Regions from separate parts of the Sphingomonas sp. GW821-FHT10F09 genome, predicted to be linked through region 2. Evidence: riboswitches for the same ligand, from Rfam matches in the RefSeq annotation. Region 2 holds a riboswitch; the other holds the start of a gene.
What was found. A riboswitch is a leader RNA that binds a small molecule or an ion and turns the genes downstream of it on or off. The one in region 2 is predicted to bind glycine.

Region 1 (7,649 bases), on a different contig from region 2:
CAAGCGCCTTGCCGAGCAGCCCACCGACCGTCACCGCCGCCAGATCGCGACACGACAATGCCGCTAGCATCGCGTCATGGCTCTCCTTCCGCTCCGCCTCATGCTGGATCTGATCGTCCGGCAACGGCGCGGGTCGCATCCAGCGCGGCAGATAGGCGAGCACGCGCGCCGGCAGGAGCGCACGATAGGCGTTCGACGTCTGGCGGTAGCGCGGCCCCTCCCCTTCGACGCGCGTGAAACGACGCTGGCGGACAAGGAAACCGACGCGGTCGAGCGCATGCAGCGCGCGCGCGATCGTCGCGCGACCGAGCCCGGTCGCCTCGGCGAGCCAATCGTAGCTCGGGAAGACACGGCCCTGGTTGAGCCGGGCAAGCGTGCAGATCTCTTCATAGACGCGCACCGCCCCCGCGGTGAGCGCGGCGATCGCGCGTTCGGTCGCGGTCAGCGTGCGGGTGCCGGCGCGCTCCTCGCGACGCAGGCGACGGCCGGCGTCGAGCGCGCGGCGGCAGGCGCGCAGCAGTCGGTCGGGCTCGCCCGGCGCCGGCACCGCGAAGAACAGGTCCTCGAACGTCCCCGCCTCGATACTGTCGCGCAGCACCGGCGCACCGGTGCGATGCACACCGCCCGCTTGCCGCGGATGCGGCATACCATCTGACCGCCGCGGATGCGGCATATTCTCCGGACGCCGCGCACGCGCACGCGCGCCCTCGCTCGCCCGCGCCAGCACGCGTGCGCTCGCTTCCCCTAGGGTAAACGCCATCATCTTCCATCCCCTTGTGGGGCCGGGACCGGAGACGAAAAAATCCGTGGCGCGAAACGCGCATCCTTGAACCGGATTGGGTTCGGAGCTATTTGGAAAGCCGTGACCTGCTAAGTTTCACGTGTCGGGCATTTGGCGATGCCTGCTCTCTTGAACAGCTCTTTTGGGATGCCCGGCCTTCGTGCCGGGCTTTCCTTTATGTGGTCACGGCCGCATCCTGAACATCGCCGCGGCCGGCATGGCCACGTGTGCCATCTTTTTGCAGCAATGATCCAACAGCGGAAGCGGCTACGGTTCGTGCTTTCGAGTATTTAAACCGAAAAAGTTCGTGCTTTCGAGTAACAATTGCCCCGCGATTCGTGCTTTCGAGTAACAATGCACGCCATTTCATTCGTGCTTTCGAGTAACAATTGCCCCGCACCCCGCGAATCAGCCCGCGACGTCGGGTTCCGACTCGACTGGTGTCCCGGCGGGTGATTCGGCATCGCCCGCGCCGCGGCCGGCGGTCGCGTCGTTGAGCGTCTGCAGCGCCGGCACATGGGGCCTCGGCATGATCACCACGCGCGCCTGCGGTGCGCGCCGGCCGCGGCGCGGCGTGGCATCGCCCCCCTCCCCCGCCGTCTCCTCGACCAGCTCGAGGTGGTAGTCGGGGATGCTGTCGGTCGCGACGATCTGTTTCAGCGCCGCCTTGAAGTTCGACAGCGGGTTCTGATAGCCGATCTGCAGCCGGAAGGTCGCCAGATCGATGTCGAGCCCGTCGCCCTCGCAGGTCGAGCGTGCGACTTCGTAGATCCGCCGCTCGATCGGCCCCAGCTGGAAATAGGCGGCGGCATAATCGAGCACGTGGCGATCGAGCAGGATCGCGCGGAACAGCCAGTCGCATAGCCGCACCTTGACCGCCTTCAGCCGGCGTTCGCCGCTCTTGGTCTTGGTATAATGGAGTTTTGCTTCGGAGAGCCACGAGAAGAAGCCCTCCTCCCCCTCCCCGCCCGCTTCGATATTGGTCTTAATCTGCGTGCCCTGCAGCCGCTCGAGCGCCTCCGACAGCCGCCCGTAGGAGCGCGCCGAATGGTTGCTGCCGGTGACCGAGAACAGGTCGTGCGCGGTGAAGATGAAATCCTGCTCGACATTCTCCCCCGCTTCCAGCTTCGCCGCCATCAGGCTTGCGATGTAGAGCACGATCTCCTTGTCGTAGATCGTCGCGACGCCGCTCGCCGAGGGGCGCACCTCGATCGACACGGTCGCATGGTCGTAGGTCAGCGGCTTCATCCACGCGTTTTTGGAGAGCGCGAAGAAGGGAAACGCCATCAGCGACCGCTCGCCGCGGATCTCGCCGTGCAGCGGGCTGTCGAGCAGGAACAGATCGCCCTGCGGGATGCCGGCAGGCTTGCCGGATGGCGCGGGCGTGGAGCGGGAAGAGGTGGTCGAACGGGGCATGGTCATTTCCTACTCGAAAGCACGAACTTTTGGCACCCCAAGCTGGATTACCGAGGGAAAAGGGGTGCCGACATCCATCAGTTCGTGCTTTCGAGTAGGAAATGCCGCAGCCGGCGATAAGCAGGCGTTCCGCGTATCACCTGTCGATCTGTCGACATGTCGAGAGCAGATGTCACGAGATGGCGGTTACATGCCATCCCGGTTGACATGTCTACATGTCCATTGACCGACATGATGCTCGGGGTGGCCCGCGCGATGCCCCTTGACCCGCGGGCTCCCGCCGACGGATACATCCGACCATCGATGTGGGAGAGACCGGGCGAACCCGGCGCCGAAGGAGCAACCGCCCCGGAAACTCTCAGGCCAAAGGACCACAGCGGCGCCAGACCCCTGGCTGTACATCTGGAGAGTGGCGCCACCCGGCGTCCGCCGACGGGATAACGATCTCAGGCGCAAGGGACAGATGGGGCATGCAGGCCGGCGACGCCGGCGGAAGGACCGCATGCACACCGATCCCGTCACCGCACCGCTCGACCGCGACCTCGATCGCCCGATCAGCGTCGCCGAACTGTTCACGATCGGCATCGGCCCGTCGAGTTCGCATACCGTCGGCCCGATGCGCGCCGCGTTCGACTTTGCGCAGCGCGTGGTGGGGCAAGGGGCGCCGCCCCCGGTCCGCACCACCTGCGACCTCTACGGCAGCCTCGCGCTGACTGGACGCGGTCATGCGACCGACACCGCCGCGATCCTCGGCCTGGCCGGCTGGGAGCCCGAGCGGCTCGATCCCGATACTGCGCCCGCGATCCTCGCCGATATCGCCGCGCGCGGGCAGCTGCTGCTCGCCGGCCACCATGGCATCGCCTTCGCCGACGCCGACATCGTCTTCCACCCGCGGCAGTTCCTGCCCGAACATCCCAACGGCATGACCCTCACCGCGACCCGCGCCGATGGAAGCATTCAGGCCGAAACCTATTTCTCGATCGGAGGCGGCGCGATCCTGCGCAAGGGCGCGCCGGTCGCCGCGACCAATGTCGCGGTCCGCTATCCCTTTACCTCCGGCGCCGATCTGCTCGTCCTTGGCGATGCGAGCGGCCTGTCGATCGCCGACATGGTCCGCGCCAACGAGGAGGCGTGGCGCACGCCGGTGGAGACCGACGCCTTCCTCGATGCGGTACGCGCGGCGATGAGCGCCTGCATCGACCGCGGCATCGCGCAGGAGGGCGTGCTACCCGGCGGCCTCAGGGTCCGGCGCCGTGCGCATGCGATCGCGCAGGGGCTGACCGGCGACGTCCCCGGCAGCAACCCGGCCGAGGTGTTCGAATGGGTCAGCCTGTGGGCGCTCGCGGTCAACGAGGAGAATGCCGCAGGCGGCCGCGTCGTCACCGCACCGACCAACGGCGCGGCCGGCGTGCTGCCGGCGGTGCTGCGCTTCTACGAGACGCTGGTCGCGCGCGATGCGTCGGCCGAGGCGCGGGGGGAGGGGGCTCGCACCTTCCTGCTCACCGCCGCGGCGATCGGCATGCTCTACAAGAAGCGCGCGTCGATCTCGGCCGCCGAGATGGGCTGCCAGGGCGAGGTCGGCGTCGCCTGCTCGATGGCGGCGGGCGCGCTCGCCGCGGTGCTCGGCGGCAGCAACCGCCAGATCGAGAATGCCGCCGAGATCGGCATGGAGCACAACCTCGGCCTCACCTGCGATCCGATCGGCGGGCTGGTGCAGATTCCCTGCATCGAGCGCAACACGATGGGCGCGGTCAAGGCGATCAACGCCGCCTATCTCGCGCTGCGCGGCGACGGCAGCCACGTCGTAAGCCTCGATGCGGTGATCGAGACGATGCGCCAGACGGGGGAGGACATGCGCTCGCAGTATAAGGAAACAAGCCTCGGCGGACTGGCGGTCAATGTGGTGGAATGTTGACGATCCTACGTGTCGACATGTCGAGTTAGCGATGGTTCCCGTGCGATTGTGCGTCCGGTCGGTATTCCGTAGGGACCACCGGCATGACCGATACCGTGCTAACCCGACACGTCCTCCATCGCGGATGGCTGAGCCTCGTCATGCTGCGGCTGCGGCTCGGCGAGGTCGAGTGCGACCGGGCGATTGTCGAACATGTCTCTGGCGCCGCGGTCCTCGCCTATGATCCCGAGCGGCGGGTGGCGATGACGGTGCAGCAGACGCGGGATGCGGTGCTGCATCTGGCGCAACCCCGCTTCGCCGAAGCGATCGCTGGCGTCACTGAAACGGAAGACCCCGCCGAAACCGCGCGGCGCGAAGCATTTGAAGAAACCGGTCTGCGCCTGCGCCATGTCGTATCAGTGGGCCAAGTTTGGATGACGCCGTCGTCGACGACCGAACGTGTGCATCTATTTCTGGCCGAATATTGCCCCGCAGACCGCATCGGTGCGGGCGGGGGTGCGGTGGACGAGATCGAGACGATCGACGCGCGCGAAGAATCGCTGGCGACGCTCTGGGCCAATGCCGTCAGCGGAAAGGTGGGCGATGCCAAGCTGTTCATGCTGTTGCAGGCGCTAAAGCTGCGGCGGCCCGACCTGTTCGACCGCGGCGACGGACCGCGGCAATTTTAGGCTTCGATTGAGCTTGACTGGTGAACCGGTTATTCCACGATCCGCGCGCTCCCATGGGCGACGGTAAACAAGGTATGCGTTGGCATGTTGGGCGATGTGGACCCGCAGAATGTAGAGCGGGACGACGTGTCCGAACATCCAATCACAGATTTTCATCGCATGGGGTCCCGTTGGCGACCGCGTAGCGCGGTGTTGCAGTTCCGCGTGATATTGTATGCGCTGTGCGTTGATGTCGTCGCGATCTTCGCCGGGTTCATGTGCGCGGCCATACCCCGTTACGCCCTGTCCACCGACACCGGCTGGCTGGTCTTCACTCTCGTTCTGATCCCCCTGTATGCGCTGATTGCATCCAATCTCGATGCCTATGACACCACCAACCTCCAAGACCCGTTCCGGGCGATCCGTCGCGGGCTTCAGGCGCTGGTGCTGGCAGTCGGTCTCGTCATCCTCGCCGTCTTCTATCTGAAATCCGGGACGACGTTCTCGCGGCTAACTATCGGTATGGGATCAGCGCTGGCGATCACGTTCCTTGGCATCGCCCGCTATGTCTTTGTGCGCCATCTCAACCGGATCGTCGGCGGTAATCCCTTCAGCTCGATCTTGCTGCGCGACCGTGGGGCACCGATTCCGCCCGGAAATTTTTCGATGGTCATGGCCGCCGAATCTTATTTTGACCCGGAGGAACACGACCCACATATGTACGACCGGCTGGCGACGCTGATCGCCAGCGCCGACCGGGTCATCGTCACCTGTGCGCCCGAACATCGCATGGCCTGGGCGCAAGCGTTGCGCGGCGCCAACGTGCAGAGCGAAATCGTTGTCCCCGAACTGACCGCACTGGCGCCGCTGGGGCTCGGCCTCAATCGCGATGTTCCGACAATCATCGTCGCGGCAGGGCCACTCAGCCTGATGGACCGCAGCATCAAGCGGTCGTTCGACCTGATGGCGGCGGCAAGCGCGCTCATCGTCCTCGCGTTTCCGATGCTCGTCACCGCGATTGCGATCCGGCTGAACAGTCCGGGACGGATCCTGTTCAAACAAGTTCGGATCGGCCGCGGCAACCAGTTGTTCCGCATGTACAAATTCCGCTCGATGTATGTTCGTGAATTGGACGATGCGGGTCATCGCTCTACTGCGCGTAACGACGACCGGGTGACGGCGGTCGGCCGGTTCATTCGCAGGACTAGCATCGACGAGCTGCCGCAGCTCATCAACGTCCTGAAAGGTGACATGAGTATCGTGGGTCCGCGGCCGCATGCCCTGGGTTCGCGGGCGGCGGACAAATTGTTCTGGGAGGTCGATCAGCGCTATTGGGGCCGCCATGCGACGAAGCCCGGCCTGACCGGCCTAGCGCAGGTGCGCGGCTTTCGCGGTTCGACACTGATCGAGGACGATCTCAAGAATCGACTCAAGGCCGACCTAGAATATCTTGAGAACTGGTCGATCTGGCGGGACCTCAAGATCATCTTCCTGACCGTCCGCGTAATCTTCCACCGCAACGCATTCTGATGCGGACGTCGGCGGGTGGCGCGAAGCGCAATCCGCGCGACCCCATTTGTGATTGTACCTGCCGCCATGATGGTATTCTTTGGTAGCCGGCGCGAGCGGATCGTCGGCAGCACGACCACGAGCATTGCTCGTAGCCGAAGGGGTGGAGTATCCACTGCCTAGCGCGGAGTGTGGTGGTACAAGACGGCGTGCAGCGGTCGATTGCCGCCCTGCGGGATGCCACGGAACCGTAGACACGTTCCAAGGCATCTACTTCGATGCGATGTTCGTCACCACTTGAGCGGCAAGACAGCACGGCGGAGAATATCCGCGTCAACGCTCGACGCTGGCGAAGGCGCTGCCGGCGGCCAACAGACCAGCGATCGGGCCGATATCGGCACATACTTCATGGGATACTTCTCTCACATTGGCCTCCGGCATAGCCAAGCCAACCTGAATAGCAGGCGTATCCCAAAGCCATCGCAATACAATGCGCCTTATCGGCGCTATCCTGCCATCACACAGTCTAGGTTCACATTTGCTGCGGCAGGTTGATTCATCGACTGAATCAATCGCGCTCCGGTGATCCAAGAAATCCGTCGGACAGCCCGTCGGCACACGCCTAGAATCGCAGGCCATGGACACGCTGCCATTCACGCCTGTCGAGCTGATTGCCATCGATACCGCGCGCAACATCCGCCGGCGCTGGCGGGTCGCGGCGTATCGCGATCTGTTCGGGCGGGTGATGATCGAGACGGGCTGGGGCCGGATCGGCGGGCGGGGACGCGATCTGGTGCGCAGCTTTGCCAATGAGGACGCGGCACTGCGCTACGTGCGGGCGCTGCTCGCGCGGCGGGCAAGCGCGACGCGCCGGATCGGGGTGGGGTATCGGCCCACCAACCCAGCGCGTCGAGGTGTCGACATGCCTACAGGCCAAGCGCCGTCAGCACCTTTGCCCAGCTGACATATTTGAAGTTCTGCGTGTCGGGGGCGTTGTCGCCGTCCTGCGCCACCAGCAGCCCCTTGGGATAATCCGGGCCGAAGTCGCCGAGCGCCAGTTCGATCCCGTCGGTGTCGCTGGTGCCGTCGATCGCACCGCCACCGATACGGAAGCGACCGGCGTAGGTGACACCCGGGAGGCGGTAGAGCGTATAGGCGTTGTCGCCCTGGCTCGAGGCGACGAGATAGCCGCCGGTGCGGCCCTGCGGGGCAAGCGCGAGGCCCTCCGCGTCCGCCACCAAAGTCGTGCCGTCGACTTTGGCGATCGGGGTCGCCGTCGTCGGCGCGGCGGGGTCCGCGGCGAAGCGCCACAGGCCGACGTCCTCCTCGGCGACGTAGAGCAGTCCGGTGCGGTCGTCGACGACGCAGCCCTCCGCCTGGC
Region 2 (7,649 bases):
CTTCCTCGATCAGCTGGATATGGCCGTCGGCCATCCGCGCGGTGAAGGGCAGCGGGCCAAACGGCGCCAGCGCCTCCGACAGCACCACCGGCCCCGACCCCGGACCGCCGCCGCCATGCGGGGTGGAGAAGGTCTTGTGCAGGTTGATGTGCATCGCATCGACGCCGAGGTCGCCCGGGCGCACGCGCCCGACGATCGCGTTGAAATTGGCACCGTCGCAATAGACGTAGCCGCCCGCCGCATGGACCGCGTCCGAAATCTCCTTGAGATCGCGCTCGAACAGGCCGCAGGTGTTGGGGTTGGTGATCATCACCGCCGCGACGTCCGGCCCCAGCCGCGCCTTCAGCGCCGCGGTGTCGACGCGCCCTTCCGCGGTCGCGGGAATATCCTCGACCTTGAAGCCGGCGAAGGCGGCGGTGGCGGGATTGGTGCCGTGCGCCGATTCCGGCACCAGCACGACCTTGCGATGCCCCTCGCCGCGCTTTTCCAGCGCCGCCTTGATGCACAGGATGCCGCACAATTCGCCATGCGCACCCGCCTTCGGGCTCATTGCGACGCCGTGCATGCCGGTCAGCTTGATGAGCCACACCGCCAGTTCGTTGATGACCGCCAGCGCGCCCTGCACGGTATCGACCGGCTGGAGCGGGTGGACGTCGGCGAACCCGGGCAGCCGCGCCATCTTCTCGTTCAGCCGCGGATTGTGCTTCATCGTGCAGCTGCCGAGCGGGAACAGGCCGAGGTCGATCGCGTAATTCTGGCGGCTGAGGCGGGTGTAGTGGCGCACCGCCTCCGGCTCGGCGAGGCCGGGCAGGCCGATCGCGCTTTCGCGGAACAGGCCACCCAGCCGGTTGTCCGTGCCGATCTCGCCGCGGTCGGCGAAGTCCACGCCGGTCGTCTCGGTCGAGCCGATCTCGAAGATCAGCGCCTCTTCCAGCATCAGCGCCTTGTTGCCGGTGAAGGTCGGGGCGGCCGTGCCGGTGCCGGCGTTCATCTCGGGGCGCCAGCCGCTCTGGTTGATGCTCATGCCAGTACCTCCTCGAGCGCCGCGGCAAGCGTCTCGACGTCCTCCGCGGTGGTGGTTTCGGTGACCGCGACGATCAGCCCGTTCGCCAGCGCCGCCTGGTCCGGATAGAGCCGGCCCAGCGACACGCCCGCCAGGATGCCGCGATCCGCCAGCGTCCGCACGACGGGGCGCGCCTCGACCGGCAGCTTCAGCGTGAATTCGTTGAAGAAGGTGTCCGTCACCAGCTCGACGCCCGGCACCTTCGCCAGCCGCGCCGCCGCCGCCGCCGCGCCGACATGGTTGATCGCCGCAAGCTGGCGCAGGCCCTTCTCGCCCAGCAACGTCATGTGGATCGAGAAGGCGAGCGCACACAGCCCGGAATTGGTGCAGATGTTCGACGTCGCCTTTTCGCGGCGGATATGCTGCTCGCGGGTCGACAGCGTCAGCACGAAGCCGCGCTTGCCGTCGGCGTCGACCGTCTCGCCGCACAGCCGGCCCGGCATCTGGCGGACATATTTGTCCTTGCAGCCGAACAGCCCGACATACGGCCCGCCAAACTGGAGGCCGACGCCGAGCGACTGACCCTCGCCGACGACGATGTCCGCGTCCATCTCGCCCGGCGACCGGATCGCGCCCAGCGCGACCGGCTCGGTCACCACCGCGATCAGCAGCGCCTTGTTGGCGTGGCAGGCGTCGGCGAGCGGCGTCAGGTCGGCGATGCGGCCGAGGATGTCGGGATATTGCACCACGACGCACGACGTGTCGCCGTCTATCGCGGCGATCAGCGCGTCGATATCGGTGTCCGCGCCCAGCGTCGGCAGCGCGGTTTCGAGCGCGTCGCCGGTGTATTTCGCCATCGTCCTGGCGACGCTGACGTAATGCGGGTGCAGCCCGCCCGACAGGATCGCCTTGCCGCGCCGCGTGATCCGCCGCGCCATGCCGATCGCCTCCCAGCAGGCGGTCGAGCCGTCGTACATCGACGCATTGGCGACGTCGGTGCCGAGCAGGCGCGCGACCTGCGTCTGGAATTCGAACAGCATCTGCAGCGTGCCCTGCGCGATTTCCGGCTGGTACGGCGTATAGGCGGTCAGGAACTCGCCGCGCTGGATCAGGTGATCGACGCTGGCCGGCACGTGATGCCGGTACGCCCCCGCACCGAGGAAGAACGGCACCTCGCCGGCGACCGTATTCTGGCGCGCGAGCGCGGTCATGTGCCGCTCGACCGCCAGCTCGGACGCGTGGTTCGGCAGTCCGTGGACGGGGCCGTCGAGACGGGCGGATTCGGGCACGTCGACGAACAGGTCGTCGATGCTGGCGGCACCGATGACCGACAGCATCGCATCACGGTCGGGCTGGGTAAGCGGCAGGTAGCGCATCAATTACTCCCTAAACCCCTCCCCTTCGGGGGAGGAGCAAGGGGTGGGGGAGGTCTCATCGAGACCAGCGCCTGCGGACAGGCCCCACCCCGACCCCTCCCCCGAAGGAGAGGGGCAAAGACTTACAGCTTCGAGGCGAACGCCGCGTAGGCGGTTTCGTCCATCAGCGATTCGAGCTCCGACGGGTCGCTGAGCGTGATCTTGAAGAACCAGCCCTCGCCCTCGGCATCCGAATTGACCAGCGACGGGTCGTCGACCAGCGCCGCATTGCCCTCGATCACGTTGCCCGACACCGGCGAATAGACGTCCGACGCCGCCTTGACCGATTCGACCACCGCGGCCTCGTCGCCCTTGGCCAGCTGCTTGCCGTCTTCCGGCACGTCGACGAACACGATGTCGCCGAGCTGGCCCTGCGCATATTCGGAGATGCCGACGGTGCCGATGTCGCCATCCACGTCGACCCATTCGTGATCTTCGGTAAAGTAACGGCTCATCTCACTTGCCTCCCAGGATGTTCAAAGCTGCCGGACGTAGCGGTGGGGAACGAACGGCATCGGCACGACCGTCGCCGCATGGATCTTGCCGCGCTGGACCAGCTGCACGGCCGTGCCGGCGGCGGCGAGCGCGGTCGGGATATAGGCCATCGCGATCGGCGCGCCGACGCTGGGGGCGAAGCCGCCGCTGGTGACGCGGCCGATCACCGCACCATCCGCATCGACGACGCTCGCGCCCTCGCGCACCGGCTGGCGCCCGGCGACCGACAGGCCGACGCGCTTCACCGCGGCGCCGTCCGCACGCTCGGCGAGGATGCGCGCCGCACCGGCGAAGTCGGCGGCCTCACGGCGGCGCTTCGACAGCGCGAACCCAAGGTCGGCCATCACCGGCGTCGTCTCGGGATCGAGGTCGTGGCCATACAGCGGCAACCCCGCCTCGAGCCGCAGCGAGTCGCGCGCGCCGAGGCCGATCGGCTTCACTTCCGGCTCGGCACAGATCGCGTCGGCGAAGTCGGCGGCGGCCTCGGCGGGGATCGAGATCTCGACGCCATCCTCGCCGGTATAGCCCGAGCGGCTGATCCACAGCGCATGGCCGTTCCAGTCGAACGCGCCCGCGGTCATGAACACGAGGGTTTCGACGCCGGGGATCAGCCGCGCGACCGCGGCGACCGCCTTCGGCCCCTGCACCGCGAGCAGTGCCTGATCCTCCATCAGGTTCATCGTGATGGCGTCGGGCAGCACGTCGAGCAGATAGGACAGATCGTCATATTTGGTCGCGCCGTTGACGACGACGTAATAGCTCGCCTCGCCGAAGGGATGCGCGCCCTCCTCGGGCAGCCGCGTCGCCATCAGGTCGTCGAGGATGCCGCCCTCGTCGTTGAGCAGCAGCGAATAGCGGATTTTGGTGGGGCCGAGGCCGCCGATATCGCCCGGCAGCACCGCTTCGAGCGCCCTGGCGACGCCCGCCGCATCGATGCCGTCGCCGGTGAAGCCGACCTGGCCCATATGGCTGACGTCGAACAGGCCCGCCGATTCGCGCACCCACAGATGCTCGGCCATGATGCCGTCGTACTGGACGGGCATCTCATAGCCGGCGAACGGCACCATCCGGCCGCCGCGGGCGCGGTGCCAGGCGTCGAGCGGGAGTTGCAGGATCGCGGGCTCGTCGCCTTCGTTCAGGTCGTCGAGCGGGTCGGCCCCGACTAACGTCTCAGCGAGAATGTCTGGCAGCGTATCGCTCATCAACCGTCTCCAAAAAAGGCACGCGACCGAAGCGCGGCCGGGGGCCGCATCCGATCCGTCATACCCCCTCTGTCACGGTGACCTGAGAGCTTTGACCCGATGTCGCGAAACGCCGGGCTTACCCCTTCGGTGGCTCCTCAAAGGAACGCTTTCCAGAGTGTCGATGAGGCGGCGCGCGGTCCGTGGTGCCTGAGAGATTCCGGGGTGGTTGCTCCTTCGGCGGCCTCCTTGTGAAGAGGCTCTCTCCCGCGCGCGCCCATGCCGGTTGCCCGGCATCGACCCGGCGATCTGTGGCGGCGCAGCATGGCTTAGTCAATCGGGAAAGACGCCCATCCTACCCTCTCTCGCAGGGAGGGGCCGGGGGTGGGTCGCGTGCGCGCGATACGGACGCCGTCGAACGCGAGGCGAGCGGTACGCCCGGGCGTCACCAGCCCGCCGGACACCCACGCGTAACCGTCGTCATCCCCACGCAGGCGGGGATGACCAACGACGCGGAGGCTTACGCCGCGACCTTACCGCTGCGCGTTATACTTCAGCTGCTCGTCGGTCAGCTGGAACCCGACCAGCGCCTCGAAGCTCGCCCGCAGGACGGCGGACCGCACCTCGGGCCGCGACAGCGGATCGGTCGCGGCATCCTCGTCGCCCGCCTTGCGCTTGCGGGTCAGCTGTTCGCGCACCTCGTCGGGTAGCGTCGCCGCCGACCGCGCGATCTGCGTCGAGGCGGTGCCGCTCGCCTGCGCGCGTGCCTGCCCGGCGTCGAAGTGGATCGCGATCTGGCCCTTGCGCTTCGCCGTCACCGCCGACCCGCCGCGGACGATCGCGATATAATAAGGCAGCACGATATCGCGCGGACCGTCGGTGCGGGCGCGCCGCGCCGCGACGTCGAAGGTCACCGCGGTCGCGATCTGGTCGCCCGCGTCGTTGCAGGTGCCGCGCACGTTGGTCATGTTCGCCACCACGTCGATCGCGCTCGCATCGCGGCTGGTGACGGGATCGAACAGCGTGATGTCGCCGGTGCCGGCGGCGACGCCGACCGTCGGGCAGGCCGAGCGCACGGCGGTGATGCCGCCTTCCACGATCTCGCCCTTGCCGGCGCACCCGGAGAGGATCAGGCCGAGGGCGGTGAGGCCGAGAAGCGGAGTTTTCACGGAGACGCGTACCTTTGTCGAACGGACGGGATGCGGCGCCGGACGGCTCCGACGGTGCGGCACGCAGCATAGGAACCGGCTGTCGCGGGTGCAAGCAATCGCGTGCTCCCGCGCGCTTGCCCAATCGCGGACTTCCGCGCGCGCGTCCAATCGCGTAGGAGCGCTGCATCATGGCCTCTCTTTCCCAGGTGGACGGCGCGAAGCCGGTCCTCGAGCTGCTGATCGCAGCCCCCCGCGGCTTTTGCGCCGGCGTCGACCGCGCGATCCGCATCGTCGAACTCGCGATCGAAAAGCATGGCGCGCCCGTCTATGTCCGGCACGAGATCGTCCACAACAAGTTCGTCGTCGACACGCTGAAGGCGCAGGGCGCGATCTTCGTCGAGGAACTCGACCAGGTGCCCGACGGCGCGCCGGTCGTCTTCTCCGCGCATGGCGTGCCGAAATCGGTGCCGGCCGCGGCGCAGAACCGCGGCCTCGACTATCTCGACGCGACCTGCCCGCTGGTCTCCAAGGTCCATCGCCAGGCCGAACGCCTCGTCGCGGCGGGCCGTCACATCGTCTTCATCGGCCACGCCGGCCACCCGGAGGTGGTCGGCACCTTCGGCCAGGTGCCCGAGGGCGCGATGTCGCTGATCGAGACGGCCGAGGATGCGGAGCGGTTCACGCCGCCCGATCCCGACAATCTCGCCTTCCTGACGCAGACGACCCTGTCGGTCGACGACACCGCCGCGGTGGTCGCGGTGCTGCAACGCCGCTTTCCCAACATGCAGCCGCCGCGTGGCGAGGACATCTGCTACGCCACCTCCAACCGTCAGGCGGCGGTGAAGGCGATCGCTGCGGCATGCGATGCGATGCTGGTGATCGGCGCGCCCAATTCGTCCAACTCGGTGCGGCTGGTCGAGGTCGCCGAGCGCGAGGGCATCCCCGCGCGGCTGATCCAGCGTGCCGCCGATCTCGACTGGGCGTTCCTCGACGGCGTCGGCACGCTGGGGATCACCGCGGGCGCCTCCGCCCCCGAACTGCTGGTCCGCGAACTCGTCGACCTGCTCGCCACACGCTTCGCGGTGACCGAGCGCGAGGAAGAGACGACGCGCGAGACGATCGCCTTCAAGCTGCCGCGCGGGCTGGAAGCGGCGGCTTGAAGGACTGATTGTCCCGCGAAGATAAGAGGATGCGCGCCGAGGACGCTGGGAAGATAGTCGCGCAGCATCTTCGATCGTCCTCCGGGACGTCGGCTCGAAAGGCGCTCCACGCTGGGACCCGACATCTCCGCGCCTCCGCGCCTTCGCGCGAACATCTGCTTTGCGTCTTCGCGTCTTCGCGTGAACACACCCAACACCGACCAACCGGACAGGACACAGCATGGCCGTCTACACACAGGTGTCCGCCGAGGCGTTGACCGCCTTCCTGCGCCGCTATGACGACGTCGGCGAACTCGTCTCCGCCAAGGGCATCGCGGAGGGGGTCGAGAACAGCAACTACCTCGTCGACACCACCACCAGCCGCTTTATCCTGACGCTGTACGAAAAGCGCGTCGATGCCGGCGACCTGCCCTTCTTCCTCGCCCTGCTCGACCATTGCGCCGCGCGCGGCCTGCCGGTGCCGCCCGCGATCAAGGACCGCGACGGCGTCGCGATCCAGCAGCTGGAGGGCCGCCCCGCCTGCCTGATCCGCTTCCTCAACGGCGTGTCGCTGACCCAGCCGACGCCCGCACAGGCCGCCACCGCCGGTGCTGCACTCGGCGATCTGCATGCCGCGCTCGCCGACTTCGCCGGGGATCGACCCAACAGCCTCGGCATCGCCGACTGGCGGCCCCTGCTCGACCGCTGCGGCAGCGACCTCGACCGGATCGCCCCCGGCCTGTTCGCGCGTATCGACGGCGCGCTCGCCGTGGTCGAGGCGAACTGGCCGCACGCCTTGCCCGCCAGCGTCATCCACGCCGACCTGTTTCCCGACAACGTGCTGATGCTCGGCGCAGAGGTAACCGGACTCATCGATTTCTATTTCGCCTGCCGCGACATCCGTGCCTATGACGTCGCGGTGATGCACACCTCCTGGGCGTTCGATCCGCTGGGCGCGCCGCTCGACGGCGTCGGCCCTGCCCTGCTCGCCGGCTATATGCGGGCGTTCGGCCTGTCCGATGCGGAACGCGCCGCGCTGCCGGTGCTGGCGAAGGGGGCCTGCATCCGCTTCCTGCTGACCCGCGCGTGGGACTGGCTCAACACCCCCGCCGACGCGCTGGTGACGCGCAAGGACCCGCTCGCCTATCTGCGCCGGCTCGACTGGTACGACGCGCATCCGGAGGTTTTCGCATGACCGACCCCGCCCCGCAGCTGGTGGAGATCTCGACCGACGGCGCGTGCAAGGGCAATCCCGGCCCGGGCGG

Region 1: linked by a shared signal. The riboswitch ahead of AC1RTO_RS18415 (L-serine ammonia-lyase) and the one ahead of gcvT (glycine cleavage system aminomethyltransferase GcvT) in region 2 are both predicted to bind glycine.

Annotation. Positions count from the first base shown of each region.
Region 1 covers NZ_JBXASI010000009.1:1,825-9,473, forward strand. Annotated here, with positions in the region: gene AC1RTO_RS18405 (helix-turn-helix domain-containing protein) at 1-763, opposite strand, end outside; gene AC1RTO_RS18410 (replication initiator protein A) at 1,190-2,197, opposite strand; glycine riboswitch at 2,494-2,581, shown strand; glycine riboswitch at 2,590-2,670, shown strand; gene AC1RTO_RS18415 (L-serine ammonia-lyase) at 2,700-4,112, shown strand; gene AC1RTO_RS18420 (NUDIX domain-containing protein) at 4,196-4,780, shown strand; gene AC1RTO_RS18425 (sugar transferase) at 4,865-6,289, shown strand; gene AC1RTO_RS18430 (WGR domain-containing protein) at 6,906-7,232, shown strand; gene AC1RTO_RS18435 (phytase) at 7,195-7,649, opposite strand, start outside.
Region 2 covers NZ_JBXASI010000001.1:170,931-178,579, reverse strand. Annotated here, with positions in the region: gene gcvPB (aminomethyl-transferring glycine dehydrogenase subunit GcvPB) at 1-1,024, opposite strand, end outside; gene gcvPA (aminomethyl-transferring glycine dehydrogenase subunit GcvPA) at 1,021-2,379, opposite strand; gene gcvH (glycine cleavage system protein GcvH) at 2,502-2,873, opposite strand; gene gcvT (glycine cleavage system aminomethyltransferase GcvT) at 2,895-4,115, opposite strand; glycine riboswitch at 4,175-4,281, opposite strand; glycine riboswitch at 4,282-4,374, opposite strand; gene AC1RTO_RS00750 (hypothetical protein) at 4,628-5,263, opposite strand; gene ispH (4-hydroxy-3-methylbut-2-enyl diphosphate reductase) at 5,434-6,405, shown strand; gene thrB (homoserine kinase) at 6,626-7,579, shown strand; gene rnhA (ribonuclease HI) at 7,576-7,649, shown strand, end outside.